4 regions of the Sporosarcina sp. P20a genome follow, and region 2 is predicted to be linked to each of the others. Evidence: riboswitches for the same ligand, from Rfam matches in the RefSeq annotation. Region 2 holds a riboswitch; each other region holds the start of a gene.

Region 1 (8,049 bases), on a different contig from region 2:
GAGGATATTCTACTAGAGCTAGGAAGACGTAGTGTCATGACGTTGCTCGTAGAAGGTGGGGCGGCTATTAATGCTTCATTCGTAAAAGCGCGAGCCGTGCAGAAAGTCATTTGCTATGTAGCGCCCAAATTACTTGGTGGAATTGGATCTTTGACACCGATTAGTGGACTGGACCCCCTATTGATGAGTGAGGCTCTTCCATTAACATTTGAAAGTGTGGAAATGATGGGTCCGGACATTAAAATCACAGCTGTACTGAAAGAGAGTGATTGAACAGTGTTTACAGGAATAATTGAAGAGATTGGTTTAGTTCAGCAAATACAACCTGGCGCTCAATCTATGACTCTAACGATCTCTGCATCTCTTGTATTGACAGATGTGAGAGTTGGAGACAGCATCGCGGTCAATGGTGTCTGTTTAACGGTAAAGAGCTTTTCAAAAGATCGGTTTGCGGCGGACGTTATGCCTGAAACCGTATCCTCTACATCCTTACGACAATTAGCAACGGGAAGTCCTGTGAACCTAGAGCGAGCACTCGCAGCAAATGGCAGATTGGGTGGACATTTTGTCACGGGACATGTAGATGGAATAGCTACAATCCGTGACAAGCGAACTGTTGATAATGCGTTATATATACGCTTGTCCTTGCCGCAAGGATATAATCCCTATTTATTACATAAAGGCTCAATCGCGTTGGATGGTACTTCATTGACGATCTTCGAAGTGAAAGATACGGATATAACGATTTCGTTAATTCCGCACTCACAGGAAATGACCGTCATTGCGAAAAAGCAAGTAGGGGATATAGTCAATTTCGAATGCGATATGCTCGCTAAATATGTTGAGAACATGTTGCGAAAAAGATTAGATACAGATCAAACGATGTCGAAAGACTTTTTACAACAACACGGATTTATGTGAAGGAGTGAATGAAGATGTTTCATACAATCGAAGATGCGTTAGAAGATTTACGTCAAGGTAAAGTTGTCATCGTGGTGGATGATGAAGACCGAGAGAATGAAGGGGATTTCGTGGCATTGGCCGACAAGGTTACACCTGAAATTATCAACTTCATGGCAACAAAAGGTCGAGGCTTGATTTGTGTACCCGTAACAGAACAAAAAGCAAGACAACTAGGTTTGCAAATGATGACCGATAATAATACAGATTCACATGGTACTGCGTTCACGATTAGTGTCGATCACAACTCTACACATACTGGAATCAGTGCGTTTGAACGAGCAGATACAATCGTTAAAATGATGGAACCGAATGCAACAGCAGGCGAATTCAAACGTCCAGGGCATATATTTCCACTTGTAGCGAAGTCAGGTGGTGTACTAGAACGTACAGGACATACTGAAGCTGCAGTGGATTTGGCACGACTGGCAGGCAGCGCGTCGGCCGGTGTGATTTGTGAAATCATGAGTGAGGACGGAACGATGGCGCGTGTACTGGAGTTACGTCAGATGGCGGAAGAGCTAGATTTGAAACTAATTACTATTCAAGACCTCATTCATTATCGTCTACAACGAGAGCAATTAGTCATTCGTGAAGCAGAGATTAAGCTGCCTACAGATTATGGCGATTTCCGGTTGGTCGGCTATACCGAAACTATGACAGGCAAAGAACATGTTGCATTAGTAAAAGGCGACGTTACGACAGAAGAGCCGGTCTTAGTGAGAGTTCATTCAGAATGTTTAACAGGTGACGTTTTTGGATCATGCCGTTGTGACTGTGGTCCCCAACTGCAAGCTGCTCTTTCTCAAATTGAAGAAGAAGGGCGCGGTGTATTGTTGTATATGCGACAAGAGGGCAGAGGAATAGGTTTGATCAATAAACTAAAAGCCTATGAACTGCAAGAACAAGGCTATGACACGGTAGAAGCGAATGAAAAACTCGGTTTTGCTGCTGATTTACGTGATTACGGTATCGGTGCACAAATTCTACGGGAACTCGGTATTACGCAAATGCGTTTGTTAACGAATAATCCAAAGAAAATCGCCGGTTTAAAAGGGTATGAATTAGAAGTGGTTGAACGCGTCGCAATCCAACTACCGTTTAATAAAGCGAACGAAAAGTACTTACACACAAAGGCGGAAAAACTAGGTCATTTATTAACTTTATGAGGAGAGATGAAAATGGGTAATTTATTCGAAGGACATTTAGTAGGTACGGGTTTAAAGGTAGGCATCGTCGTTGGACGGTTTAATGAGTTCATTACAGGGAAGTTACTTTCAGGTGCACAGGACGCGTTCAAACGTCATGGTGTAGACGAGGCAGATGTAGACATAGCATGGGTGCCAGGCGCATTTGAAATCTCATTGATCGCAAAGAAAATGGCGGATTCAAAAAAGTATGATGCAGTCATTACACTAGGCACGGTCATCCGTGGTGCGACTCCTCATTTTGACTTTGTTTGTAATGAAGTGGCAAAAGGTGTTTCACAAGCTGGCATGCAATCGGGTGTCCCGGTAATCTTCGGCGTACTCACAACGGATACGATTGAGCAATCAATCGAGCGTGCAGGGACTAAGGCGGGGAACAAAGGCTGGGACGCAGCAGTGTCTGCTATTGAGATGGCGAACTTGGCGAAACAGTTTGACTGATTAGTGAGTAGAAATAAAAAAGGATGTTCCTGAAGTTACTAACTTCATGGGGCATCCTTTTTTTGTGTTGTTAAGTTTAGAAGTATGTTTAAGTTTAAAAGCGAGTGCTTGGGAAGGGTTAGTGAGTTTGTGTGTGCGAAGGGATGAAAGCTCCAGCTGGCGGACGCTTTTCCATGGGCTCGCGGTGAGCCAACCAGGTCGCTAGCTCCCTTTTGGTTGTCTCACCGCGGGCCCTCCAGAACGCGTCCCCTCCGAAGCGCAAAATCCCTTTCGAACACCAATGCCAGCTACTCTTTAAGTAAACTCTCCATGAAAAAACTATCTAAGAAACCAGTATAGTTTCTTAGACAGTTCTAAATTCATTATTTTACCCCAACTACGCCTAGCTTTTCACGTGCTTGTACAGTAGCAACCACCATATTCTTTAACGCGGCAATTGTCTCTTCGCGCTTTCTCGTCTTCAAACCACAATCTGGATTGATCCAAAACTGGTTAGGCTCTAGGACTTCAAGACCTTTATTGATAATTTCTGTCATCTCTTCGACTGCAGGGACGCGTGGGCTATGGATGTCATAGACGCCTAGACCGATTCCTTTATCGTAATGGTACTCATTGAAAGCCTCGACCAAGTCGCCGTGACTACGAGAAGTTTCGATAGAGATTACGTCTGCATCAAGTGCGCTAATCGCTTCGATAAAGTCGTTGAAATCACAATAGCACATATGCGTATGAACTTGTGTCGTATCCTCCACTGAAGCAGTAGATACGCGGAATGCATTAACAGCCCAATCTAGATAGTGTTTCCATTCTGTTTTCTTCAATGGTAGACCTTCGCGAAGTGCTGGCTCGTCGACTTGGATCATATGAATACCAGCTGCCTCAAGCGCTTCGATTTCCTTACGCAAAGCAAGTGCGATTTGGTTTGTCACTTCTTCTCTGGACAAGTCATCACGAACGAATGACCAATTTAAAATGGTTACAGGCCCTGTAAGCATTCCTTTTACTTCATGATCAGTAAGAGATTTCGCGTAAACAGATTCTTCAACAGTCATTGGCTTCGTGAACGCAACATCTCCAAAGATAATTGGTGGCTTAACACAACGTGAACCGTAGGATTGTACCCATGCTTTTTCAGTAAAGACAAAGCCGTCTAACTTTTCACCGAAATATTCCACCATGTCCGTACGTTCAAATTCACCATGCACCAAGACATCAAGTCCCAAGTCCTCTTGAATATCAATCCATTCTTTAATTTCAGCATGAACGAAGTCTTTGTATTGCTGATTCGTAATTTCGCCTTTTCTCCATTTATTCCGTGTAGCCCGTACTTCTGGTGTTTGTGGGAAACTACCGATTGTAGTAGTGGGAAGGAGCGGCAATTGGAATTTTTCCTGTTGCTTTACTTTACGCTCCGCAAATGGAAGATTCCGCTTACTATCAGAAAGTAGACTTCCGGAAGTCGCTTCACGGACTTCTTTATTATTGCGTGCGGGAAGGGCGTTAAATGCAGTCAATGCTGCTTCACTGTTTTCAAATACATTAGTGAATTTTTCTTTTCCGTATTGTAGAGCTGTTTGAATAGCTTTTATTTCTTGCAACTTCTCGTCGGCGAATGCTAATGCGTTCAAGATAGTTGGATCTAGTTTCTGTTCCGAGCGAGTCGTCACAGGTGAGTGGAGCAAGCTGCATGAAGGTTGAATCCACAATTTATCAAGTGAGACTTGCTGATGGATAGTTTCAGCCAATGTTAGTTTTTCATGTAAATTTGATCGCCATACGTTTCGTCCATCTATAATCCCTGCTGCAAGCACTTTGTCTCCAGGGAAACCATATTGCTTCAGATTTTCCAGATTTTTCTCGAGCCCGTGGACGAAATCGAGCCCGATAGCTGCAACTGGTAACGCGATTGTTTCTGTATAATGTTCTACTGAATCGAAATATGTCTGTAGAAGAATGTTCAGTCCGCTCAGATTCTTCGTCAGCTGTGAATAAATTTCTGTAACGGTCTTCATTTCATCTGAGCTAATCGATGTACATAGAATAGGCTCGTCGATTTGAACCCATTGTACACCTTCATCCTGTAATTCCTTTAGTACTCTTTGATAAAGTGGAATCAGTTGTAGGATGATGGATGGTACATCTTTATCTTCAAACCCTTTAGATAATTTAAGTAATGTATAGGGGCCAAGTAGAACAGGTTTACCTTCAATACCTAGTTCTTTCTTTGCTTCACGATATGCAGCTAGTGGTTTGTTTTCAGTCAGTTCAAAACGCTGACGTTCGTATTCTGGCACGATATAGTGATAGTTCGTATTGAACCATTTTGTCATTTCGGAAGCGACTGCCTCGTCATTACCGCGAGCCATCGAAAAGTATGTCGAAGTAGAAACTTGTCCGCCTTTCCAGTTATAACGTGAAGGAATAATTCCGAACATCGCAGACGTATCCAGTACGCGATCGTACAATGTAAAGTCGCCTACAGCAATGACATCAACCCCAGCATCTTGCTGTTTCTTCAAGTTCGCTAAGCGAATCTCTTTCGTTGTTTGAAGAAGCTCATCTTCTGAAATCTTCTTTGCCCAAAATGCCTCAAGTGCACGTTTCCATTCACGATTTTCACCTATTACGGGATAGCCCGCTATACTGCTTTTTACCATGGATAATTTCCCCCTTAAAATTTTTTGCAATAAAAAAACATTTCTAGGGGAAATGTTAGAAATGCGAGTACATATAAAATAACATGCTATAAATAACATGCGTTTATAGACTGCGTCTGTCTAACACTTCCCTATTCACCGTAGGATTAAGCGTCATGAAAAATAGGCAGGTGTCTGGCTGGACGCATCAGCGTCTTCACAGTGGCGGGACCGCTCCGAGGAAAGGATTCCCTTTTAAGAAATGAAAGTATTTTCATTCCACCTACTTTTCAAACTATTCAATTCAGATGATTGTCTCTAAAGCTATCACATGCAAAATAGTGTGTCAACTTGCTATCAGAATTTAATCAAGGATACTTTTTTTAAAAAATAGTGGACTTAAATAATGAAACGGAATAGTAGCTCTACTGTTATATAACTGTTGAAAATAGCGCGTGTCAAATCCAAATAGCTATGATGTGAAAATTTTCACAATTCAGTTGAAAGTAAACTAGACTTTAGGTATGATATGTACTAACACGTCTTCAATCGAAGAAGTCATTCGTCTTTTATGTGTCGATTTTTGATCGACAGGCTATGGGGTGTTGCCGAATACTAGACGATGATAGGTGTTCATCGCTATATGTTATACAACAGAATAGCGCAAAAAATATTAAGGGGTGGCTTTTATCCATGACAAACTATGAAAAAGTAGGTAAATTGCAAGTCGCAACAGAACTATATAACTTCGTTAAAGAAGAAGTTCTTCCGGGCTTAGAAATTCAAAATGAACAATTTTGGACAAACTTTGATTCGCTCATTCATGAACTTACTCCTGAAAACAAAGCGCTATTAGAAAAACGCGATGAATTGCAAAAGACCATTAGCGAATGGCACCAAAATAATAAAGGCGAGATTGATTTCGCTAAATATAAAGAGTTTTTACAAGAGATTGGCTATTTAGAGCCAGTTCCTGAAGACTTCAAAGTGACAACAGCTAACGTTGACAATGAAGTCGCAAACCAAGCAGGCTCACAATTGGTAGTACCGATTGATAATGCTCGTTATGCATTAAATGCAGCGAATGCTAGATGGGGAAGTCTGTACGATGCACTTTACGGATCGAATGTAATTAGTGATGAAGCGGGTGCTGAAGCTGGTGTTCAATACAATCCGATTCGTGGACAGAAGGTTATTGATTTTGCGAAGAACTTATTAGATCAAGCAGCGCCTTTAGCTGAGGGTTCTCATGCAGAGGTAACAGCTTATAAAATTGTAGAAGGCAAACTTCAAATGAAGCTTGAAAGCGGTAACACAGCTCTATTGCAAGATGAGTCCAAGTTCGTTGGATATAACGGCAGTGAAGACGCGCCGACTGCTGTATTGTTAGTGAATAATGGATTGCATATCGAAATCGCAATCGACAAGAATAATCCAATCGGTAAAAGTGATAAAGCGGGCGTGAAAGATCTAGTACTTGAAGCGGCACTCTCTACGTTGATGGACTGTGAAGATTCGATTGCCGCAGTGGATGCTGAAGATAAAGTTGGCGTATACCGTAACTGGCTTGGTCTAATGAAGGGTGACTTGGAATCTACATTCAAACGCGGTAGTAAAGCAGTTACAAGAAAACTAAATGCCGATCGTACGTATACTGGTGGTGATGGCAAGCAGTTGACGCTGCGTGGTCGTTCATTGATGTTCGTACGTAACGTAGGTCACTTAATGACTAACAATGCGATCCTCGACGAAAATGGCAACGAAGTACCTGAAGGCATCTTGGACGGTGTTCTTACATCTTTGATTGCTACGCATAACTTTAAAGAAAACGCAGAGTTTAAAAACTCGCTTCACAACTCCATTTACATCGTAAAGCCGAAAATGCATAGTCCAGCTGAGGCGGCATTTGCAAACAAACTATTTGATCGTATTGAAGATCTACTAGGTGTTGAGCGCAATACGATTAAAATTGGGGTTATGGATGAAGAGCGCAGAATGTCACTGAATCTGAAATCTGCAATTAATGAAGTGAAAGAGCGTATTGCATTTATCAATACTGGATTCCTTGACCGTACAGGTGACGAAATCCATACATCTATGGAAGCAGGCCCAGTCATTCGCAAAGCGGATATGAAGACATCTAACTGGCTATCTTCTTATGAATCTGCAAACGTGGCAGTAGGAATTGGAGCGGGTCTACCTGGACACGCGCAAATTGGTAAAGGAATGTGGGCTATGCCTGACTTAATGGCTGCGATGCTTGAACAGAAAATCGCTCATCCAAAAGCGGGAGCGAGCACTGCATGGGTTCCATCACCAACAGCTGCCATTTTGCATGCATTGCATTACCATGAAGTAAATGTTAAAGAAGTACAAGCCGGAATCGATAGTTCAATCGATTACCGCGATGGTATCCTTGATATTCCATTGGCACCTAATGCGGACTGGTCTGTTGAAGAAGTACAATCGGAACTAGATAACAACGCACAAGGAATCCTAGGTTATGTAGTTCGCTGGATCGACCAAGGAGTAGGGTGTTCAACAGTTCCTGATATCAATGATGTCGGATTAATGGAAGACCGTGCGACATTACGAATTTCGAGTCAGCACATTGCAAACTGGTTACGTCATGGCGTTTGTACGAAAGAACAGGTCCAAGAAACTTTGGAGCGAATGGCAAAAGTAGTGGATCAGCAAAACGCGGATGATGAATTGTATCAGCCGATGGCACCGAACTATGATGATTCCATCGCGTTCCAAGCGGCATGTGACCTGATCTTTAAAGGAGCAGAACAGCCGAGTGG
Region 2 (8,049 bases):
TCATGATATCCAAACTATTCAATAAACCTGCATCTGGCAGCGCTTCTTTAGAAATTTTATGAACGTCTTTATAATTGGTGTTTGGCTTAACTGAGCCGATATCCGCTTCTGTATAGCGCAAAATTCGTGCCATCATCATCGCAGCTTGTTGTCTCGTCAGTTTACCTCCCGGATTATAGGTAGTCGGAGATGTACCATTTGTGATCCCCGCTTCATATAATGCTTGCACAGCGCCTTCCGCTTCTTTACCGCGCATATCCTTAAATGGAGAGGGTTTTGAGCTTGGTGTTAATCCCAATGCGCGTGAAATCATTAGCGCAAATTGACTGCGTGTAATTTGAGCGCGTGGGTCATAGATACCGCCTGGCTTTCCTTTGATTACTTGACGATTGGCTAAGTACAGAATCTCATCTTTATTAGAAATTTTATCGATATCTACAAATTCCACGTCTGGGTTAGCAAAATTATACGTTCCCGCCTCTTTTACTTTAATCGTGACTTCCTTTGTATTTGAAATATGGGATACAGCTTTCGTTCCATTGTCTTCTTTTTTCAACAAGACTTTTTTATTCAAATCCTTACCGTCGATAAAGAACCTATACGGAACTGTAACTTGTATATAACTCTTGTTCGTCTGTATGTTGCGTGTGTATCCTTTTGAATCTTTTGTTTGTAACGTAAGAGTGAATAAACCTGTATCAAAGTTATATTGTGTGATTTCCACATGGATCGCTTCAATATTTTTTTGTTGTTTAAGATGTTGCTGAAGTTCCTGTAAATCCATTTTTATTTTCACGCCACGTTCATCCGTTATTTCAAGTTTTGCAAGCTTTTGTTTGTCAGCGAATTCCAATACAGTTAGTGGGATTGCCATCTTGAAAGCACCGGCACTTTTATTGGATTTGATGCGTAATGTTTTTCCGACGATGACCATTTCATCGTACGAATCGAAATCTGTATCATCTTCTAAATCTTCTTTCTCTAACGCTTCTTTCACTAATTCATCGAGTCTCTTTTCAAGCGTGAATAATTTATCACGATTTGTGACAGTTTTCTTTTGTGCATCTGTCAATGCATCGTAATAGACTCTAGTTTTTCTTACTTCTATTGTTCCTTCTAGCGTTAATTTGTCAACGCTTGGTAACGCTTTGATTAAGCGAATGACCGTATCCACTGTCTTCTCACCTTCACCTATCGCTCCTTGATAGGCATCATCTTCTTTATTGTTTTGGCTAACGAGGATGGCCATCTTCGCTTCAAGGTTTTGCAACTGTCTAATATTCGTAATTTTAAGTCTTTGTGCCGCGGTTAATGCATTATATGCTCTTCTCGCATTGCCAACTGCTAGTTCATAATCGACAGTAAGTGGTTCGACCGCTACGAGTGAATCGATTGTTTGGATCAGGTTATCAACTTTTAGTTCATCATCATATTGCGCTAGTATTTGATTCATTCTTCCTTCTGCAACTACCAATTTATTATGATTCTTCACTTTCAGTCGATCTTCGCTTGATAGTTTTTCGTACAATGCTTTCGCTCGTAACACTTCACCTTCATGTTCCCTTGTCAGCATGTTCGCTTCAGGCAATTCTGTGATCAGATCTATGACCTTTTGAACACCTTGAACATCTCCTGTTTCACCTTCTACATCTGTTTGGGCATACAAAATAATATCGTGTTCCGGCATGACTAATTTCTCACCCGGCAAGTATCTGGATCCTGTACCATCCGCCTTTGTGTTCCAACTTTCAACATTCGCTTTTTCTGGTATAGTCAACAAGGCGTAAGGTGATAATTTTTCCACCGAGCTATCGCTCGCTCGCTTGTGGGTATATGTGACTTTGTGTGTTTTCGCTTTCATCGTTTTATATTCGCCATTTGTCATATCCCTCATGTCATAAAGCGGTTTTTCCTTTTTCAGAAAACGATCATACGCAATCAAACCGTATAAAGCCTGGTCTGTAGCCATTCCATTGACACCCGTTCCGGATCCACCACCGCCATCATATCCTGTCGTGACGTGCTTGAATCCACCTACTTCAGGAGTAGAACCTTTCGCAGCACCACTATTGGGAGCCCAAAATGTCAACAAGCCGTCAATCATATTATTTGACCAAACTCCATCTTGCATGGCGCCTTCTGTAATAAAGTTTGCAATTTTACCAATTCTAGGTAAGTTGATATTGGACGACATCGGATCCATATTTAATGCAGTTAACGCTACAATAACTTGTGTAGTACTTTCAGAATTCAGCGCTCCTACACTATGGTATCCACCGTTCGGTTTTTGGATTTGAGATAGCACAAAAATGGCTCTTTCTACAGATTTCGCAAATTCGTTATACGTTGCCGTTGCTCCTGTTTTTTTATACAAAGTTTCGTCTAAATAATAGGGTGCTAAAGCTTGAAGTGCCATTCCTGTAATATCTGGATCAGGGTTTTTTCCTGTTAGAGCCCAACCACCATTAGATTCATTTATTTCCAAATTCAAAATATGATCAATCATTTTTCCAAAAGTATTTGCATCCTCATTTTGAGGATCTGCTGGTAATAATGGATATCTACCTGTATTCAGAGCGATAATTTCCCAAATAGGACCATTGATTCCTTGTCTATAGGAGAATTTATGTGATTTAGAAAGCTCTTCAATAAAGTCATACCCCGCTACGTTTTTAATGTCATAGCCAAGTGAGGATAATGCTAAAATCAATCTCGACCATTCTGTAGATTTTGCTCGGTGAAGATTCCCTTTTTTGTCTGTGACATATCCTTCGATACGCGTTAGATAATCTTCAAAATAGTTATTAGGAATATAATTGATATAATCATATCCTGTATATTTCCCGCGGAGTAAATCCATAACAGACCACTCACCTGAACTTGTACCCATAGCCGGCTCTGGTACCGTTTCTAATATGTACCGAGCAGAAGCATTGATATAGAAGCCAATAGGTGGCTTTTCATCCTCCCAAAATCTTGCTTCAAGGCTTTCATAATCAGTTTTCGGATCAAATGCGGCGGCTAGTGACTGTAGTGGCATCATAGAAAGTACCATCACAAACGACAGCAACATCAACGATATCGCTTTTACAATACGTTTCATTTTATTCTCCTTTTAGTTTTATTTTTTGTTTGAATTTTTTATTTATTCCTCGTTCGATTCCCCTCCTTACTATTTTTTTACATAAAAAAGTCCCCATCTCCGAAAAAGAGAGATGGGAACCATGTATGTTCAATAAATATACTACGCCAATTGAATGATACACAATTCACCCTTTACCGGAAGGTGTCATGTTTACATACTTTGGCAAGTCTCCTGACTTATGGGGATATATCGTACCTTCTGCCTTCCCAGTTTTTTAACCAGTGGCTAATTATTTAGAAGTTACTTCCCATTTTACAGTGGCCGGACCGTTCAGGATTTGCACCTGATTCCTTTTTAATCTTTGCAATTTAGGCAAAGTACCAAAATATTCTATATAACTGCTACTAAGCATATAGGTTTTGCGGTGTAAAATCAATAGACAGTATAACTAGATTGAAGCTCTGTTTTAGTGAGATTTACCAATAAGAAATTGCTTTGCACTTTCACATTTAGAGAGACATTACTTTCTTAACTCCGTTTCTCTTGTTTTAGCAATCTTCTTCCTAGTGCTCTATTGTAATTAAAAATTCCCGTTGTGACGGCAGCGCGAATATTTGTTGTTTCAACTACTTGTTTACAAGAATTGCACAACGTCACTATATTATTTAATTGGTGTAGTCCCCCATATTTTTGAGGTATTCTAAAGTGAGCATGAATATCTGTGTTACTTGTACAGATCACACATACCCCAGCATCTCGAGCTATTATTTCCGATTTTATAGAATTAGCTAATTGGTCGTTCGCTAAAGTATTAAAACGTGCCAAACCTTCTGCCTCTTCAATTTGATCCAATAAATCAAGGTATGGCAACATGACCATTTCCACTGCAAATGTAATATGAGCTTCTACTTCGTCAAGGCTATGAATCGGTTCATCATCTATCTCATTTTCATTCTTATTGTCAAAGATGATACGTGAAAGATCTGAGGCAAAGCTCATCAGTTGTTCGCGTGCAACTTTACCTTGTGTTGAAATAAGTCTATTAGCCTCAGTATATATTTGCTGTAGTGAACCGGTTTCCCAATCACTGTATTGCTGCTTCATATAGTCAGGCACGTATTTTCTCCATAACTCGTCTCTTTTTTTCGAACCTTTTAAAAACCTTCTTACACTTTTCACCAGTTCATCTATTGGATAGTCATTCAGTAGGCGTTCACAATCGATTTCTTGAATTAGTCGCTCTTCTTCATTGGTCGTTGAATCAAAGTCAGATGCCAATCTCAAAATCATATCTATCAATTCATATTTCGCAAACACAATGTGAATTTCAGCAGTACTCTTTAAGTGTAAATCCGCATGAACTAGTGTTGCTTGGTTCGAATCTATATAGTTTATTAAACGGAATATATACTCGACCAACTCGTTCTTAGGACTAGTATGCAAACATTCCCTACAAATTTCGATATTGTATGTAAACTCCTGGGGCTCTCGTTTCAAATTACAACGAATACAAGGATGTTCGATGACCTTATGGACAAATCCCCGCTCTACAAAAAACTCCGTTGTTTGTGGCAATTCAATTTGCAGAATCATTTCGATTAATTCATCTCGTGTATAAAGATCATACAGTTCGGCTGAAGTTCTATTTTTGAGCCGTAATAATAGGAAAGAACTTCTATTATCATATGAAGCTTCACTCACTTTTCTATTCAATACATCTGCTATATCTTGAGTATCCAATGGTATTAATTTATTCAGAAACTGTTCTGCTATTCGACGAGTCATTTATTTACACCCCACTATTTTAGTAGTTGTTCTTCATATATGCACTGGTTTTCATCTAAATGGCTAGCTTAATAGTACATTTCAAGTATTAAAATTACCAAGCCGTTAATTTTCTTTTGACAGTTGCTAAAATGGCAATTGAAAAAACGATGACGCTATTTATTAATAGATAGTATGCTATCTGCATGCCGTAAAATATCGCAAAGGCATCACGAATAACAAAAAGCGCTATTGCGCCACCGATTGCCCCTAAAAAAACTGCTGATAGTAATACGGTAAAAGCTGCATAGTATAGGCTTTTCTTTTTCTTGTAATATATATAACCAATAAGATTTACAACGACAATAAAAACGCCCATAAGTATTAAGAAAAAACCACTCATCTAGCTCCCCCTCGTAGAAATCCATCTACCCCTTTAAACTAAAATCATTTGACCTTTTCGTCATAACACTTTGCAATTAACGTCTTCAGATTATTATTTAATTTAAGTTTTACAACCAAGCTATGTTATTTTAATTGAATAACAAAAAATAAAGTTATTATAAAAATATATCTTGATTCATTTTTTATGATCTTTATAGTATCATTTTTCATGTGTCACACGATCGTTAGTTCACTTCACAGAAATTTTTATATTGAAAGGATACGTGACTATGGAATATACACTAAAAGATGAAAGTTTTGATTTTAGCGAAACAGAAGTAACACATGAAGTATTTAAAATTGGAGAGCCAGAAGATGGCCTTTTCGAAATTGAATTCAAATTAACCTTCTCTTACGGATTCTTGAATTACTCACATAACTTTGTTTGGCTCAATCAAGATATCGAAACATTACTTGAACAGTTGAAGAAAATGGATGAAAAGAATAATGGAACTTTAAGTGTGCTTTCACCAGGGGTTTCTTTCTCTTATTTACAAGACCCTCATGATGAAAACTTTTATGAGTTCACGGTTTTCATGGATACTGGCTATATTAATTCGTATATGGGAACTGAATCAAAACTCGGAATCACTCTATCCGCTACCCGGGAAGATATTGAAAATTGGGTTGCGTCTTTTCTAAAAAACTAAAAGACAAAACTGCCCATATTAATATGAAGATTTTATACTTTGTTTATGGTCAATAATTGCCCTTCCGCTAATAGGAGTTGCTTAGGATCAATAATATCATGTAGTAATATACTTTATTTATTTTGTATCGATAATTCAGTTGGATTAATTACGTGTGCTATCTGAACGGTGCATACATCATAAGGTGCAGTATTATTATGGATATATTGAAGTAACTCACGCAATTCCCAATGTTTTTCTACACCATTTATAATTTCTCGTTGAATAGGATAATCAAAACCGGGAATGAGCCACTCTTCCGTCTCTACAAATTGTAGAGATGCATTACCATCTTCCAACTTTTTATCCGAGGCAATATAATAATAATTTGTCATTTTATCACTTCTTTCTATCATCATCTGCTATTTCCAACATGTTCTTTTTTTGAATCTGTTGGAAATCTTCCTTTTGCAATTCAACGTAATCCCCCATGTATCCTACTAATATATATTCGAATGAATGTTTTCATTGACCTTCCCCATTTCCTTGCCTTTGTCATCTTGGGTTTTACACAATCAAGATGAATCAATTGCAAGCAACATCGCCTTCTAATTGATTGGAAAGTAATGGTGTATTTTGTTTCAGTATATAATAACTTCTAATAGTATGGAGATATATTCCAACCGTTGATATAATTTGACTTATCTGAATTACCTTTCATTCTTACTAGTCTTCTTTTAGATAGCAATTCCTTTAGTAAAAGTTTCGTGTTCTATATATGTTGTTTTTCTTAATTTAAAGGAGGTATATTACGGGTGTAAAACTCCCCTAAGAAATCAGATGTAATTTTGATAGTAAAGGGTTAGTAAGAATGAAAAATCAATCATTTCGTTTTTTATGGAATGGCCAATCAATGGCTAATTTAGGTGATGTTTTTTATATTGTCGGGATTATTTCTTTATTATACACACTTAGATCGGTTTCAAATCCATGTACATAATAAATGAAAAATAGGTGATCATATTTATGTATTCAATTAAAAGATTGCAGTACCTAGATGCTTTCACTACTATTACACACCGGTATAAAGGGGGGCAATAAACTTGAAAGTCAGACCATCTGTCAAACCAATTTGCGAAAATCTTAAACATAAACAAAGTCAAGGTTAGTACACGATGCTCTATACCAGTCTTAAAGAGTTTAGGGAACGTAAATAGATGCCTATCCGAAATAGAACTTAAAAGGAGGTTATTAAATGGATAAGAAAAAATTTACGGTAGCTGGAACGAATATAGACGAAGTAAAAAAACTTAATGCAGAATCTGGTCTATCCTATAATGAAATTAATGAAGTTCTTACCAAAGAAATTGAACAGAGAAAAAGATTAAATGCTGCTGAGCATAAAAAGTAATTGGCAATATAAAACTTTCCGATTTCTAAATCGTAATTGGTTTCTCTTGATAATATATCCCCCTGATAGCTGTGTTCGTTTATGCAGTTATCAAGTGCTTTTCCACCGTTTTTCTCACTATATTTAACTGCTACAAAAATCAAAGTAACACCGGGATAATAACAATATAACTAATAAAAGTTTTTTCATACGACCATCCTCTTCCTGCCCATTAACCTATTAAGAACTCTTGACCTGTAACGAACGAAGCCAATAGAGACGCTGCAAAAGCAAAGCCCCATGTGCAAATATATAATGTAGAATCCTTAGCAACAGATCCCCCTTCTCATTCACCAAATTAATATCCTTTAGAGGCACTAACCTTCTGCCGTTAATGCCTCTTTTAGCTGAATTCAATCAAGAGATTTTACCATCGCTGTTACAATTCTATTTTGATATTTCCTGTGATATCTCATTTTCGACATTTTTTCGAGGTTAAAAGTCCCAATAATATGACGCACCTTGGAATTATTGAAAATCAATTCTCAATATCTATTGCATGCCAGGTATTCTTGGAACCACTCTTCTTGCTTTAAATAAGCAATATTTTTTTCGATTTCATCTTCTGTAACCTCTTTTAAAAAAGAGAAAATGACTACACTAATATTGCTAATGAATTCAATTATGGATTGCATATAACAGCCTCCATTTATTAATCCGGCCATATTGCTGAGCCG
Region 3 (8,049 bases), on a different contig from region 2:
CATGGCAAGTGAGCAAAATTCAAAACCAAAGTTAGGCTTTACAATAATAAAAAATGACCCCACAGATGGACATAAAGGATTCGGCATCGGTTCGTTGTCGCTAGAAAACATTTCGCCTGTGATCATCGATGTAGAAGCGGGTACGGCACAAGTGGAAATGGGTGCTATGCATGCTCGTAGTGATACGGAACGAGGCATCAAATTTACCACAGACCGCAAAGATTCTGAAGGCGGCAAACCATACTGGCTCGTTTGGGTGACAATTGATTACCGTGAAGAAGGTCCATATTACGCAGGAATCACTGCGTGTGAAATGGTCGTCAACCGTGAAAAAAGACGCGGCTATAAGTTACTCGCAGACCACGTGAACCGTATGGATAAATCAATGAAGCGTCAAATTATCGTAGACGTAATGGACGATCGTTCGAAAAAAATTCTTAAAGACTTTCTGAAGTCGCATAACGCAGAACTGTGGGAACGTAGTACACCTGAATTACACGAAGGTTTGCGTACGGAGTAAGACCTAAAACAACATCATTGAAAAGTACAAATCTCGTCAAATACGTCAAAAATGTGACAATTTGCATTACGTCCTCTTTGAGGTTGAATGTCTGCAACAAAGGAAGTAAACTAAACATACAGCTTTGCGCTGTAATCTAGGACACCCGCTATGTAGACAGTCGTTTGATGAAACCACAAACCCAAGCAGTGCGGATTCATTCGATCCCTGCATAACGGTCAAAAAGCCTCGCTCTCCGCGGATACGGAGAACGAGGCTTTTTTTAATGGGGATTTGAGGATTTACTTTATTTGTGGCGTTTATATTTTGTGTCTATTCGCTCAATCGCGAAGGCTGTTTGCTCAATGCGAGTGGTCAAGCGCTCTATCTGGAGACGAATCCGCTCAATCACCCTGGCAACGTGCTCATAGTTCGTCGTTAACCGCTCAATCGCGACGGCTATCCGCTCTATGCAAGCAGCCACCCGCTCATTGTCGTCTGCCCCTAGAGCTCAATTGCCTGTGCGCTCAATATTTCGTGTACTCGCTCATTGTTGATGCACGACCGCTCTATGAGGAGAAATGTCCGCTCTATCATGGTCTGTATCCGCTCATAATTACAGGTCATGCGATCAATCCCGCCGCTTACCCGCTCATAACTCAAAAAATCCAAATCACTCCACATCACTCAAAAAACGAAAATGGGAATAAATCCATTTTAGAATTTTGCTCTTCTCCTGAATTTTGTTCTCTCAACGAGCGATCCGTACATAACTTTTTCGGAACATCTTTATCCTTTACATAGACCAATCGCTGCTTCGTGCATTCATTGACCGCAATTCCGCCAGTTTCGATATCGACAACGACGCTTTGTACACCGGAGGGGGGAAGGAATGGTTGTGGCGCCGTTCCTTCATGCGCAGCCTCCATGAAATCAATCCAGACTTTTTTCGAGACTGTTTTATCTTCTAAATCCTCCAGTTGTTTTCCGCGATCGAAGCCTGTCCAGATGCCCGCTGTTAATGTGGGCGAGAAGCCAATCAAATACTGATCCGATATCGTCGTTCCGGACTTTGCCGCGTAAGGCCGTGTTTGTTTCGGGCGCATCGACAAACCTGTAGAAGTTAAATAATCATTGAAGACAGGGTCAAACATTCCAGTCATTAAATGCGTCAGCACAAACGCGTCTTGTTCGGACATTGCTTGCTTCGGTTTATTCGAAGGATGCTCATAGACCAGTTTTCCGTTCGCATCTGTAATCGATAGAATCATTTGAGGTTCGACTTGTTTCCCTTTTGACGCAATGCGATTATACGCTGACGTCATCTCGAACAGTGTCACATCGGAAGTTCCGAGAGCAACGGCAGGGGATTCAGGAAATGCGACATCGATGCCAAGTCGCTGCGCCATTTTCGTGTACGGTTTGTAACCGACTTGCTCAAGCGTTTTGACTGCATAAATATTATCCGAAATCGCAATTGCCTGTGCCAATGAAATCGGCTTCGCCGCAAACTCTCCGTTAATATTGCTCGGCTCATACGTCGAACGACCGTCATCATACGTAAACAGCGTCTTTTCGGCTGTCATGAATGTTAAGGGGTTCATCCCTTTTTCCAGCGCTGCCGCATAGAGAATCGGCTTCATCGCAGACCCCGGTTGACGTTTTGCTTGAGTCACACGGTTAAAGGAACTATCGCCAAAATCCACTCCGCCGACCATCGACGTGACGAATCCGGTGTCTGCAGCCATGGAAATGAATCCAACTTGCAGATCATTTGCAGGCATTGCTTGTTGAATGGCTTGTTCTGCCGCTTGCTGGTGCTGTTGATTCAACGTCGTTCGGATTTGCCAGCCACCTTCCGCAGGTACTCGACCTTTCGAAGCAAGGATGTCTTCCGCCTGTTGCCACGCAGCGTCCAAAAAGTAAGGAGCCACTTGCTTCATGTCTTTCCAACTCTCTGTCTGCAACACGATACGCTCTTCCACCGCGCGTTCCTTTTGCGCAGTTGAGATATAATCATATTCCTCCATTTGATCGAGTACGAGAAGTTGGCGGTTGCGTGAATTCTCTGGGTTATCAAGAGGTGAATAAATGGAAGGACCTTTTGCGATTGCTGCAATTGTAGCGGCTTCTTCCAATGTCAGTTCTTTCGCGGCTTTGGAGAAATAAAATCGACTAGCCGCTTCTACGCCGTACATTCCATGGCCAAAGTAGACAGTATTTAAATAACCTTCCAAAATCGTATCCTTGTCATAGAAAATTTCCAGTCGATAGGCAAACAGCGCCTCATGGAGTTTCCGTGTCCAAGACTTTTCGTGTGTCAAATACAGATTCCGCGCATATTGCATAGTAATCGTACTCGCTCCTTGCGCCTTACTCATCGTTTTTACGTCTTTCAGAACTGCACCCGCAATTCGTTTATAATCAAATCCATTATGCGAATAAAATTGCTTATCTTCCGTTGCTACGAAAGCATCCGAAAGAAAAGGGGACATATCGGATAGCTTCATCCAATAACGTCTATGTTGTGAAAAATGATCCCCGATCTGATGCCCGCTATGATCGAGGAACAATGAAGCCTTTGGTACGCTCAATGAAGGGGCGCCAAGTACTTGAGCATATATTCGAAGGGCGATTAAGACAGTCACGACCGCGGCTATGGACGTGATCGATAGGGATAATACAATCTTTTTCCACTTTTTGCGATTAGTGGACTTTATATAATCGGTACGTTTCATTGCTCATCACATCCCGTTCCATTCAGTATCTTTTGACAGTATGGGACGGTTATGGCCGGATTAAACGACTCACAGGAAAAGTTTAGACGTGTAACATTGAAACTGGTGCCGGAAGAAGTGTATAATGAGTGAATCTATTTACTTAAGGCGGTGAACGAATGGAAGCGCCAAAAATGCAAGTTCAGCTCCGTTCCGTTATTCAACATCCAGAACAGCAAGCAGAAACGCATACGATGCAAGCGACTGGAGAAATCATTGAGAAAAAAGGGCAGGCTTACTTATTGTTTGAAGAACGATTAGAAGGAATGCCAGCAGTCCGAACGACCGTGAAATTACATGCCGAAGATGCCTTCATCATGCGTAAGGGCGGTGTGCAGATGCGATTGCCGTTCAGACAAGACGATGTTCGTTTCGGCACATACGGGAATGGCCCAGCAGTTATGGATTTAGCCGTTCGTACGAATCAACTGGAGTGGGTACCTGGACGCTTTACGGTAGCGTACGACTTACATTCAGACGAAAGTTTATTAGGGGAATACCATTTGACAATAACCTACTCGGAGGTAACACAATGAATGCAGTAGAGCAGATTCAACATGAAATTAAAGAAGCCTTGAACCAAGCTATTGAAAAAGCACAACTAGTCGAAGGTGCAGATATTCCAGAAATTAAACTGGAATCACCAAGAAGTAAAGAGAACGGAGACTATGCAGCGAACATTGCTATGCAGTTGACGAAACTTGCGAAAAAGCCACCACGTGCGATCGCGGAAAGTATCTTGGAGCACCTTGATACGACGAACACCGCAATCGACTCCATTGAAATTGCTGGACCTGGTTTCCTCAATATCCGTTTAAAAACAGACAGCCTCGGGGATATCGTGAAATCTGTCCTCGACCAAGGAGCAGACTACGGACGTTCAGACAGCGGACAGCAACAGAAGATTCAAGTTGAATTCGTCTCAGCGAACCCAACAGGCGACTTGCACTTAGGACACGCACGCGGGGCTTCCCTTGGTGATTCATTATGTAATATTCTCGACAAAGCTGGCTATGACGTAGCACGCGAATACTATATCAATGATGCGGGTAATCAAATAAATAACTTAGCGTTATCTATTGACGTTCGATATTTCGAAGCGCTTGGATTAGAAAAAGAAATGCCCGAAGATGGCTATCGTGGTGCAGATATTATCACGATCGCAAAAGGCCTCGTCGAACAATACGGCGACAAGTATGTCCATGTTCCAGAAGAAGAGCGACTGGCGTTTTTCCGTGAACACGGCTTGAATATCGAACTGGATAAACTAAAGAAAGACTTGGCAGACTTCCGCGTTCATTTCGACCACTGGTTCTCGGAAACGTCTCTATATAACAATGGCAAGATCGAAGTCGCACTCAATAAACTTCGTGAAAATGGTCACGTCTATGAAGAAGACGGTGCCACTTGGTTCCGTTCCACTACATTTGGCGACGACAAAGACCGTGTGCTGATCAAACAAGACGGTTCATTTACGTATTTAACGCCAGACATCGCCTATCACCAAGATAAATTGAGTCGCGGATTCGATAAACTCATCAATATTTGGGGAGCGGACCACCACGGATATATTCCACGTATGAAAGCGGCAATCCAGGCACTTGGCTATGACCGCGATACGCTTGAAGTAGAAGTGGCGCAAATGGTTCAGCTTTATAAAGACGGAGAAAAGTTCAAGATGAGCAAGCGAACAGGAAAAGCGGTCACACTACGTGAACTTGTAGAAGAAGTCGGCCTAGATGCTGTACGTTATTTCTTCGCGATGCGCTCAGGCGACGCACAAATGGACTTCGATCTAGATTTGGCAGTATCCAAATCCAATGAAAACCCTGTCTACTACGCACAATATGCGCACGCGCGTATTTGCTCAATCTTGCGTCAGGCAAAAGAACAGAACGTAGAAGCGTCAACAGACAACGTCACGCTATTGCAAGACGAAAAAGAGCTAGAGCTACTAAAGAAACTCGGAGACTTCCCGAAACTAATTAGCGACTCAGCTCGCATGCGCGCACCACACCGGGTGACAACATATATCCAGGAACTCGCGGCTACATTCCATAGTTTCTACAATGCTAATAAAGTGCTCGATCCGGAAAACAAAGATCTTTCCGAAGCGCGTTTGGCTTTGATTACAGCAACTAAAACTACGATTGCCAACGCGTTGAAACTGGTTGGCGTTAAAGCACCTGAAAGAATGTAATATGTTGAAAATGGCCAAGCGGGTTTACTGCTTGGCTTTTTTGCTTTCGCTTTTTGAGGGGGAAGGGGAAGAGCAAAAGCCGTCCTCCGTAACGGCTCTCACTTCGCTTCACTGGTGTTCCTTTCTGAGTTAGAGAATGAAGTTCAAGAGCTTACAAGCAATTGTTTTCTAAGGTTGTGAGAGGAAAAGCACCGTTACGCTACGTTCCAGGCGGACGCGTTCGGGAGGGCTCGCGGCAAGCCAACCAGGTCGCTGCGCTTCCTTTGGTTGTCTAGCCTGTCGAGCTGATCCTCCCCGAGTCGCCGCCTTGCACTTCGCTTCACTGGTGTCCTTTCTTGAGTGTGAAAGTGAAGTTCAAGGGCACACCTCGTGTTTTCTTGTCATATCGAGTAGGGGATGTAATTGATGCGTTGCGTACTTATCTTGTTGAAAAAATGAATATGTCCAAAAAGTTCCAATGGCCCTAGACGCATCAACAACTTAAAAGCGGTTCAACCTGCCAACACAACAAAAAGTAAGGAGTGAGGCGGAAGCAGGGGGCGACTCCGGGAGGATCAGCCTGACAGATGAGACAACCAAAGGGAGCAAAGCGACCTGGTTGGCTCAACCAAGGCCCTCCGGAAAGCGTCCCCCTGCTGGAGCCTCACTCCCAAACACGTTTCAATCTCCTCCTATCCCCTGTACAACCACCGCTATTATCGCTATAATAAGTCATAATTACATATCTTCTGAAAAGGTTCTCGAAACTTGAGATGAAAAGCGAAATCGGTTCAAATCCGATGCGGTCCCGCCACTGTAAGTGCGATGCACAAGCCAGGTCACCTGCCTTTTTAGAAAATGAAGTTCCGCGGCAACCTACGAGGATAGGTACAGTGGAAGAAATCATGCGCTGATTTCATCCCACCTAATCCTTCGAACTATCGGAGGTTTTTTTCATGTCTGCGGCTTGCGTAATGCACCACACATATTAGAGGAGGAACACACATGAAGAAGTTTTGGCAACTGATGCTGACAGCAATGATCGCGGTACTACTACTTGCAGCATGCGGAAGCGACAGTAAAAAAGAAGAAACACCGGCAGATGAAAATCAGTCTGGCGAAGAATCGAAAACAGAACAACAATCAACGGATACAACGAGTTATCCATACACGTTGACAGATGCAACCGGTGAAGAAATTACATTTGAACAAGCGCCGGAAACTGTCATTTCATTAATTCCAAGCAACACGGAAATTTTATTCGGTATTGATGCAGGTGATCAAGTTATCGCAGTAACAGAAAACGATGACTTTCCTGAGGAAGTAGCGGATCTTGATACAGTAGGGGACTTTACGGTCAACGTGGAAAAAGTCATTTCATTGCAGCCGGAAGCGGTATTTGCACATGAAATGATGATGGGTTCGAATGAAGAAGGTTTGAAACAAATTCGTGACGCAGGCATCCCGGTAATCGTCGTACCGAATGCGGGAACTTTTGATGAGACATATGAAACAATTGAATTGATTGGTAAAGTCATGGACAAAAATGTGGAAGCGAATCAAATCGTTGAAGATATGAAGACAAAAATTGCGGATATCGAGAAGAAAGCAGCGGACATCACGGACAAGAAGCGCGTGTTTGTTGAAAACTCCGATGCACCTGAAATCTATACGCCAGGAACAGGGACATTCCCTCAGCAATTCTTGGATATGATCCACGCTGAAAACATCGTGACAGAAGAAGGCTGGATTATGATCAGCCCTGAAACAATTGTAGATGAAAATCCGGATGTGATTTTAGCTATATATAGCTATGTTCCGAACGTCGTAGAAAATATTAAAACGCGTGACGGGTTTGATGCGGTGACTGCGGTCAAAGAAGATCAAGTTATTCAACTGGATGAAGATATTACAAGCCGTACAGGTCCACGTTTAGCTGATGGATTAGAATTGTTTGCGAAAGCAGTCTATCCTGAGGTATTCGGTGAATAAAACCGCTCTCGCCTATGTCGTGTCGATTGCCACATTGCTTGTGGCGATCTGGCTCGGCGTATCGATCGGTACAGTGAAAATACCAATAGAGACGCTATGGAATCAATCGGATGCGACTGCGAGTAATATTTTGTGGAAGATCCGTATGCCGCGTGTGTTGCTGGCAGGAATCGTCGGTGCATCACTGGCTATTTCAGGAGCCGCTTTCCAAGGGCTATTGAAAAACCCATTAGCTGATCCTTACACCCTCGGAGTGTCATCCGGTGCCTCTGTCGGCGCCGTGATCACACTCTTTTTTGGTATTTCACTACCGATTCTTGGCGCATTCACCTTACCCGTATTTAGTATGATTGGTGCCGCGGTGACGATGTTTCTAGTGATCGGTTTTGCACGTCTCGTCGATCGGTCAATGAAAATGGAAACGATTATTTTAACAGGAATCATATTTGGTTCATTTCTCGGTTCCGTACTGTCGCTGATGATTGCGTTAACGCAAGAAGAACTCCGTCAGATTGTCGGTTGGCTGCTTGGTAGCGTATCGATGCGCGGTTGGAATTATATTGTAATGGTACTACCGTTTTTCATCATCGGCTCATTCATGC
Region 4 (8,049 bases), on a different contig from region 2:
TTGTTCTCCCCCAGTTTTTTTCAAAAGTCATCTAGATACTAACCAACAAAAGAGTATCTATTCAAAACATTTCGTTAGTGTATATAATTCTAATAGTCTGACAGTTTAATTAATATAGACTTTAGAACAATTATATATAGGAAAACACCTCTATTTTTTGTGTCAATGTCTAGTTTCTATAGTAAAGCTTCTTATTCTCGCTTTCTAATATACTAAAATAATTAAAACGCGAAAAAGAGGAGCAATTCATTGCTCCTCCCTTTGTACTTTATTTAACTTTTCTCTAGCTCTTACTAAGTAATACGCATTGATCCAAGAAGCAATCGGTATAACTAACGCTATGCCAAGGCCCGCGCAAAGTATTAAAATCATTTCCGAACTGAATATCTTTGAATTGACGATATCCCCAATGGAATAGTGCAAATCCTTGAACCAAATGAGCAATGCCAAATATCCCCCAAAGAAAGCAAAGAATAAGGTATTCGTATCGGTTCCTAAAATATCTCGTCCAATGCTGACGCCTGACTTGAACAATTCCTTCTTGCTTAAGCTAGGTGTATGCTTAAATACTTCATGCATGGTCGTAGCGATTGATATAGCGACGTCCATGATCGCGCCAATGGTACTCATTATAATGACAGAAGCGCCTATTTTTATGAAGTCTACACCGATATAGAGAGACATACCTGCGATTGCCTCTTCTTCTTCTTCGCCAAATCCTTGAATCATAAGCTTTTGGGATACTACTACAATGAAAAACAATAATATACTAATGGTAATCATCGTTGCGATAAATGCTATTACCGTTTTACTGTTCACTTCATTAATATAAAACAAACTGACGCAGCCTATAACGATGCAAGCAATAAATGTTATTAAAATAGGATTAGCGTTTGGATCCAACATAAAAAACATCGTGAAGAAGACCACGCCAAAATTGAAAAATAGCGAAATGAATGATCTTGCTCCACTTTTTCCGCCAACCCAGATCATCAATACGAGTAAAATAACCGCGAGCCATACAAGTACATTCATATTCTCGCCCTCTTTCGTTCAATGAAGAAAATCGCTGTATAGAGTCCAATAGGGATCGTCAAAACGATTCCTATTCCACCAGCTAAAGCACGCGCTAATTCCAATGACAGATTCATCGAAAGTGCAAATCCTACAGGAGAAGCGTTTTTCAAATAGAGGATCAGCATGGGAATAGATCCACTTATATATGCGAAAAACAGAATGCTTGTAATGGTACCCATAATGTCTTTGCCAATGTCTATGCCAGATGCTCTTAGCGCTTTAACGGATATAGTGTGATCTCTTTCATATAATGCAAACATCGAAGACGACATCGTAATGGCCACATCCATAATGGCCCCAAGTGATCCAATAAACAGCCCCGCCATGAAAATGGTGTGATAAGGACGTGTCAAAAACTGCATTTCCTCATAACGCAAACCATTCCCTGAAGTAATCCAGATGACAAGAGACGTGATGGAAAGAGATACGACTGTTGCGACTAGCGTAGCTACAATGGCGGCATACGTTTTTTCAGTGCGGCCGCTAACTAGCAAAAGCGAAATCGTTGTGAATAGCAGGATGCAGATCCCGCAAATTACAAGTAAACTGACCTCATAATATTTCACATAAATATCTAAAGCGAATGATAGTACCATGACGTTAATTACAAAGCCTACTATAGCTAATAGCCCTTGCTTATGACCGACAATTAATAGTGTAAAGACGAAGATCCACGCAACGATCAATACGTACTTATCACGTTTTACGTCAGTGACACTTCCCATTAATTGTTCACCGGCATTAGAATCAATGGAGACAAATACTTCATTTCCTATACGGTACTGCTGATCGTATGCTCCGGAAGAGGAATACTCATTGACCAACTGGACTTCTCGACCTTTTTCTTCTCCGTTCATGATCTTAGCTACGATTTTCTGGACAAATAGCGTATCTTCATTACCATGCATATCTGTTACGTCGGTTTCTTCCTCTATTATTGTATCGATCACCTGAGCGATCGGCCGATCATAAAATGAATGATTTTGATTTACAAATGCAATGGAACCAATACAGCAAAGTGCTAAGGTCAAAAACAGGATCCATTGCCATGTTGTGATTTTTCGGATTCTATTCAAAACAATCCTCCTGACACTCTTAGGATAAGACACAGTTTAATCCTACCACGAATTAGACGTAGAATTGTGAAAAAACTGTCTCCAGATCCAACGAGAAAAGCCCCGTTTCCACACTAGGAAACGAAGCAATTGATCACTTATTCCTGGCTAAACGACGGGCTCTTCCATTAAACGCAATGACAAGTATAGCAAATAAACGTCATGCGTACTAGAAACAGATAACCCGGTTAACTGCTCGACCTTTTGCAGGCGGTACGACAATGTATTTTTATGGATATGCAGACGTTGCGCGGTATTTTGCATTGACTGATTCTCTTCGAACCATACCGTCAAATTATTCAGCAAGTCTTTATGATCTTTTAGTGGCGCAACTGTGCGCTTAAGGAATTCCTGCTTAACCGTGTCCGGAATACTTTGCAAAATAATTTCAAGACGTAGTTCATGCTCAAAGACAATATCCCCAGATTCCTTCGCAGCATTGACCGCACGTTCTGCCTGCGCGAATGATTTAGCTAAGTCGAAATAGCGCGCTGATGCACCTATACCTGCGACGACTTGTACTTTCTTGCGCCGTTTTATATGAAGCAATAGAAACTCTAACTCGTTTTTCACTGTTTCTTGATTCATTTCAGGTAATAATAGTAAGATTTTATTTTGCGCCCAGCGGATCATCTTCATGGAAGGATGGATGTTTTGAATCGATGCGAACGTCTCTATTTCCTCGACGGAGAACTGTTCCAATAAATCTAGCACTTCCAAAACCACCACTTGACTGTAAAGTGTCACGTCGATTCCGAGCAGCGTCCCTCGTTCCATAAACCGTTCATCTTTCCTTGATCCTGTCAGCCAGTCAAAGACGAAGAACTCTACATCACGTACTTTTTCATCCTTCTGCTTTCGTTTCAGCGAATCTTGAATGAACAGTTCCGCTACGCGTAAGATCAGCTGAGCCTGCGGATGAATCACGTCTGGATCACCCGTCACGCCAAGTACGGCAATTGGTTCTTCTTCAATAATGATTGGCAAGACAATTCCCCTACGGACCCCTTGCAGACGCTCCGCTTCCTCGTCTCCCATACGGAGCATCGTTTTCTGGCGCATGCTTAACAGTGCACCTTCATGGAACTGATTGATTCGATCCGATTCTGTGCTCGCTTGAATAAAGCCCCTTCTATCTGTTAAGATCACTTGCTGCTGTATCAGATTCGATAATTCCGTTACCATTTCATGTCCTAATGTATCAAATTGAAACACCTGTCTCACCTCGGATGGAAACTGCTAGTAATACTTAGTTTACGCCACTTCAGTTTCCACTACAATAAAGGAGATTCAGATAAGTCGGACTTCCGGAACTCCACTGCTCCATGCCTTTATGAGCAGCTGCAATAGTTCTGCTGTTTCAATGGTTGTAGACTTCTCTAGCGTGACAGATCCGCCTTGATCGGTATGGCGCTGTTCTGCAGTTATTCGGTCAATCATCGCGATTTGTTGTTGTTTTGTCGCCTGACTTATCGAACGATGCATTACCGAAGCCGCTTTGCGCAAAGGTATTTGCATTCCACTTTGACTAGATGCATTCTCCAAGTACCGATTAATTTCTACAGCTACTTCTTCAACAAACAGAATGGCCTTCTCTGAATGTAAACCAATTTGCTGATCGGCTATAGCGGTTTCCCAACCTGCCACTTCAATTTTTATAGTATGCCCCCATATACTTTCAATGCCGTTTAGTAAACGTACAAGTATGGTACAAGTACGTTCCAACTCCGTTTCCTGCATTACGTACGGTAATTGAATATACGAGTATAATACTGCTTTTTCCTGTCGTTCTTTATCGGGAAAATGTACTACAATTCCTTCACTTCCAAGCAGCCGTTTCATCAAACCAATGGCTGAGACTTTTTTATGAGTAATAGAGGAGCTGCCAATGGTTTGAGAATACCTTTCACTGTTAAAGTCTCCAAGGGAACATCCCAGACTGCGTTCTACTTGTTCAGCATCAAATAAACGCCAAGAGCCGCACGCTTTTACTTGTTCCATAAAATAATCAGGTATACGTATATGCTTTTCTTTTACCTTGCTTGATAAAAATGATTCAATTCTGTCGTCAGCAATATCCATAGTATATTGCTGTACTCTCGTCTTTCGCTGATAAAACGTCTTACCAAAGAACGACATGATTTCTGCTGGTAAAGTCACATAGCCATGGCTCAGTATCCAATATGCTTCCTGTACTTTCTGCAAGCGCCGGACAGTTTCATTTTGCATCGCAGCCATTGCAATGAGCATGAGCCGTTCCTGCGGCAGTCCTATCCGCTGATTATAATAATCAGATGTTACAAATTCATTCATATACTGCTGCAATTGTGCAGAAGGTATCAATCGATCGCGTTCAGCTACGATCTGTAAGCCGAGCCATTTAATTTCACTTGCCGAATAGTTATAGATCCATTGACCGTATAATCCGTCTTGTAACAGCTTCCGTACCACTTGATGAAATCCTGAATACACAGGTCTACCACGCCGTTGTTCTGCTTGTTTATACAATATCTGCAATAGCGCATGTTCATGTATTCGTTCCTTTGTCTGTTCAAATACTCTCATGTCGTAGTCTCCTTTCGTAAACAACAAAAAACAATCATTCCGCCTCTTCGGCAAGATGATTGCAATAGTTGTGAATGAGGAAACAAATTCAGGCAACTTGAATACACTCCATACAAAAATGCATAGATACAGATACCTTTTTTGCTTCCACTCCTCAACCCCCGAAGAAAGTGTCGCTTTGACGATACGTGGCAGGTCTCCTGGCTTCACTTCATCCTTCCGCCAATGCCTTCCCATGTCTCCATAGTGGCTAATTCTAGCGGTCGTCCGTGTGTACAGTTGCGGGGACAGCTCCGGTTTACGGATTCCCTTTTATACCTTGATAGGTACCAGCGCATCGTGCAAACTCATTTATTTGATTGACTTCATTTTATCATGGATAACATAGAGAGTGGTAGCGTTTGTTTTCAATAAGAACGAAGACATAACTAAACAGGGTGCCTATGCAGAAAACTACTGTGAGTACATCCACAATCGTTTTTTTGCTAGGCACCCTGTATCGAGCTTTCGTCATTATTTACATTAGTTGTTGTTCGCATAAACAGCCACACTCCGCCAATCCTTGAACATATGCTTCTTCCCATGTGATTCCGTGGATGAAACCATTCTCCGAGTAGCCTGTGATCAAATAGAACGTCTCGTTTTGCTCTGGTAATGATGAATTGCTTTGATAGGTGTTGTTATTCATAATAATTACCTCCTGGACTTTGTATTTTTCATAGTATATGCCATGTCGGGGAATTAAAGAACATTTTCTAAGCTTCTATTTATAAAAGGCTGATTGACAGCGCTTACATTTGGAGAGCCAAAGAAAATAAATTCTTTATATATTTCCGAGCTAGTATATAAAGGCACACTCTATTATTCAGTTAATTCTTTTTATTGTATCACGTAAATAAATAAATGTAAATAAATAAGCGATGATTTCCTATTAACTTTTGTTAGTTTTTAAAATTAACCTATGACTTCTTTATCATTCATCGACTGAAATGTGCCTAAAAAACTTCTTTATATACAAAAACATCTCCCTAAGTCCACTTTACGACTTAGAGAGATCAGTAGTTATTACGACATTTGTTTTTCACAAATTTCGATGACTGCTTTGACAGAGTCAGCTGAATGATCGAGTGCTTTTTGTTCGTCTTCTGTTAACGGAAGTTCAATTACACTCTCAATACCATTGCCCCCAAGAACAGTAGGCACACCTAAGTAGATATTTTGATATCCATATTCGCCTTCTAAGTAAGCGATAGATGGCATAATTCGCTTTTTATCTTTGATAATTGCTTCAGCCATCTCCACCAAAGCGGCAGCAGGTGCATAATACGCACTACCATTACCTAGCAAAGAGACGATCTCCCCGCCACCTTTTCGAGTACGCTCCACAATTGCTTCTAGTCGTTCATTCGAAATGATTTTATCCAACGGAATGCCACCAGCATACGAATAACGCACAAGTGGAACCATATCATCACCGTGCCCACCAAGAACAAAGCCCGAAATATCTTCTACAGAAATATTCAATTCTTCTGAGATGAACGTATTGAATCGTGCAGTATCGAGCACACCTGATTGTCCGATTACACGATTTTTAGGAAAGCCAGTTGTCTTATAGCAAACATACGTCATCGCATCTACTGGGTTACTTAAAATTAGCACGATACTGTCTGGAGCATAGCGTTTCACTTGTTCAGAAACAGAACGCATAATCTTTGCATTGGTCGCAACTAAATCATCACGACTCATGCCTGGTTTACGCGCGATGCCTGCAGTAATGATAACCATTGCAGCACCTTCAATATCCTCGTAATTTGAAGTACCTGTAATACGGGAGTTGAACTGTTGCACAGGACTTGTCTGAAGAAGATCCAGTGCTTTACCTTTTGTCGGATTGGAGAGGTCAGGGATATCAACTAAGACGATGTCGCCTAATTCCTTCTGAGCCGCCATCAATGCGGCAGTTGCCCCTGTGTGACCAGCTCCGATGACTGCGATCTTATGTCGTTTGAAAGCCATGGAAATCACTCCTTTCTATAGATTTCATTATGAAAAGTATGCTAATAAGCATCCGTCAGTCTTTCTTCGGTGCCTTCTTAGCTTCTGTAGATTTCTTTATTTGTGGAATTTCTGGAGTAGTCGGCGCTAGGGGTTTCACCATGCCGTATACTGAATCATCAGGACGCGGTATCACATGCGCACCTAGCAATTCACCTACACGCGCTGCTGCGTCGCGACCTGCATCAACAGCTGCCTGAACCGCACCGACGTCACCTTGAACAATGACCGTGACGATTCCGCCATCCACCATCTCCTGTGATACTAACTCCACATTAGATGCCTTCACCATTGCATCCGCCGCTTCAATCGATCCGATCAATCCTTTTGTCTCAATCATTCCGATCGCTTGACTCATGTATATCACCTCTCTTTACTTCTGTTGAATCGATAATACCAATAATGACCGCGTCGATTGGGATCGGGTTTTCTTTCGGTAAAATAAAACGTGAAGAACCGCCACTCGTAATGAGTACCTCGTCACCAACCCCTGCTCCAATACGATCCGCCGCGACCATATGCGACTGTATACTATTGCCGTGCGCGTCAATCGGCTGGATGATTAACAACTTAAGTCCTGATAATCCATCCTCTTTACGGGTTGCCCATACATTACCAATCACTCTACCCATTCGCATGCGTAATCACCTTTTTCTACTTTCTACTCGTTATCGTTTTACCGAGCTCTCGTGCTGTATCTCTTGCTAATGCCGTAACAATTGTACCTTTATTGATGACGATCTCTTTTTCTGAAATCACTGCTACGTCTTCCGCCGACAAAAGCTTTTTTGTGAATTCTAATGCCTTCGGAATACTTACTGGATGAGATGTCTTTACTGTTTCTATTTTCGTTTCCGTCACCGCTTGCATAGGTATCGTTTCTTTAGCATCATTCGACTTCACGAGACGACCAATCGATCCCTGTGTAATGAAACCTGCATTCGCTTCATCAGTATCGATATGCATTTCAAGACGATATCGCTCATTCACCCGAATACGTACATTACGGAATGAAATGGATCGCACTCCGTCTGCTTCCACCGTGACGTATTCACCGTCCTCCACGCCAAAACGCGTAGCATCTGTAGGTGCCATATGGATATGCGCTTGTGCAATAATTAGACCTTGGTTTATATGCACACTACCTTTTGGTCCAATTAAGGTAATGGGTGCAGATCCTTCTATATTGCCGGATTCCCGAAGTGGGGGCTTGACGCCGAGCTTCATGGCATCCGTA

Evidence for each region. Region 2 has a riboswitch for cobalamin ahead of CSV72_RS04015 (S-layer homology domain-containing protein). Riboswitches for the same ligand answer to the same signal wherever they lie in the genome.
Region 1: linked by a shared signal. The riboswitch ahead of metE (5-methyltetrahydropteroyltriglutamate--homocysteine S-methyltransferase) and the one ahead of CSV72_RS04015 (S-layer homology domain-containing protein) in region 2 are both predicted to bind cobalamin.
Region 3: linked by a shared signal. The riboswitch ahead of CSV72_RS13340 (ABC transporter substrate-binding protein) and the one ahead of CSV72_RS04015 (S-layer homology domain-containing protein) in region 2 are both predicted to bind cobalamin.
Region 4: linked by a shared signal. The riboswitch ahead of CSV72_RS09760 (hypothetical protein) and the one ahead of CSV72_RS04015 (S-layer homology domain-containing protein) in region 2 are both predicted to bind cobalamin.

What each region holds. Positions count from the first base shown of each region.
Region 1 is NZ_PDYT01000005.1:57,358-65,406, reverse strand. It holds gene ribD (bifunctional diaminohydroxyphosphoribosylaminopyrimidine deaminase/5-amino-6-(5-phosphoribosylamino)uracil reductase RibD) at 1-273, shown strand, start outside; gene ribE (riboflavin synthase) at 277-921, shown strand; gene CSV72_RS07325 (bifunctional 3,4-dihydroxy-2-butanone-4-phosphate synthase/GTP cyclohydrolase II) at 936-2,129, shown strand; gene ribH (6,7-dimethyl-8-ribityllumazine synthase) at 2,142-2,609, shown strand; gene metE (5-methyltetrahydropteroyltriglutamate--homocysteine S-methyltransferase) at 2,972-5,266, opposite strand; cobalamin riboswitch at 5,415-5,547, opposite strand; gene CSV72_RS07310 (malate synthase G) at 5,939-8,049, shown strand, end outside.
Region 2 is NZ_PDYT01000002.1:126,228-134,276, forward strand. It holds gene CSV72_RS04015 (S-layer homology domain-containing protein) at 1-3,103, opposite strand, end outside; cobalamin riboswitch at 3,290-3,485, opposite strand; gene CSV72_RS04020 (hypothetical protein) at 3,614-4,870, opposite strand; gene CSV72_RS04025 (3-isopropylmalate dehydrogenase) at 4,965-5,252, opposite strand; gene CSV72_RS04030 (hypothetical protein) at 5,524-5,943, shown strand; gene CSV72_RS04035 (hypothetical protein) at 6,057-6,317, opposite strand; gene CSV72_RS16845 (hypothetical protein) at 7,178-7,333, shown strand; gene CSV72_RS16680 (hypothetical protein) at 7,858-8,037, opposite strand.
Region 3 is NZ_PDYT01000020.1:24,561-32,609, reverse strand. It holds gene CSV72_RS13360 (YwhD family protein) at 2-520, shown strand; gene CSV72_RS13355 (transglycosylase domain-containing protein) at 1,183-3,237, opposite strand; gene CSV72_RS13350 (YwiB family protein) at 3,396-3,812, shown strand; gene argS (arginine--tRNA ligase) at 3,809-5,476, shown strand; cobalamin riboswitch at 6,194-6,320, shown strand; gene CSV72_RS13340 (ABC transporter substrate-binding protein) at 6,461-7,447, shown strand; gene CSV72_RS13335 (FecCD family ABC transporter permease) at 7,440-8,049, shown strand, end outside.
Region 4 is NZ_PDYT01000009.1:81,158-89,206, reverse strand. It holds gene CSV72_RS09775 (YibE/F family protein) at 247-1,035, opposite strand; gene CSV72_RS09770 (YibE/F family protein) at 1,032-2,153, opposite strand; gene CSV72_RS09765 (sugar diacid recognition domain-containing protein) at 2,301-3,407, opposite strand; gene CSV72_RS09760 (hypothetical protein) at 3,483-4,757, opposite strand; cobalamin riboswitch at 4,931-5,107, opposite strand; gene CSV72_RS16745 (hypothetical protein) at 5,275-5,445, opposite strand; gene mdh (malate dehydrogenase) at 5,823-6,773, opposite strand; gene CSV72_RS09750 (BMC domain-containing protein) at 6,829-7,170, opposite strand; gene CSV72_RS09745 (EutN/CcmL family microcompartment protein) at 7,145-7,450, opposite strand; gene pduL (phosphate propanoyltransferase) at 7,467-8,049, opposite strand, start outside.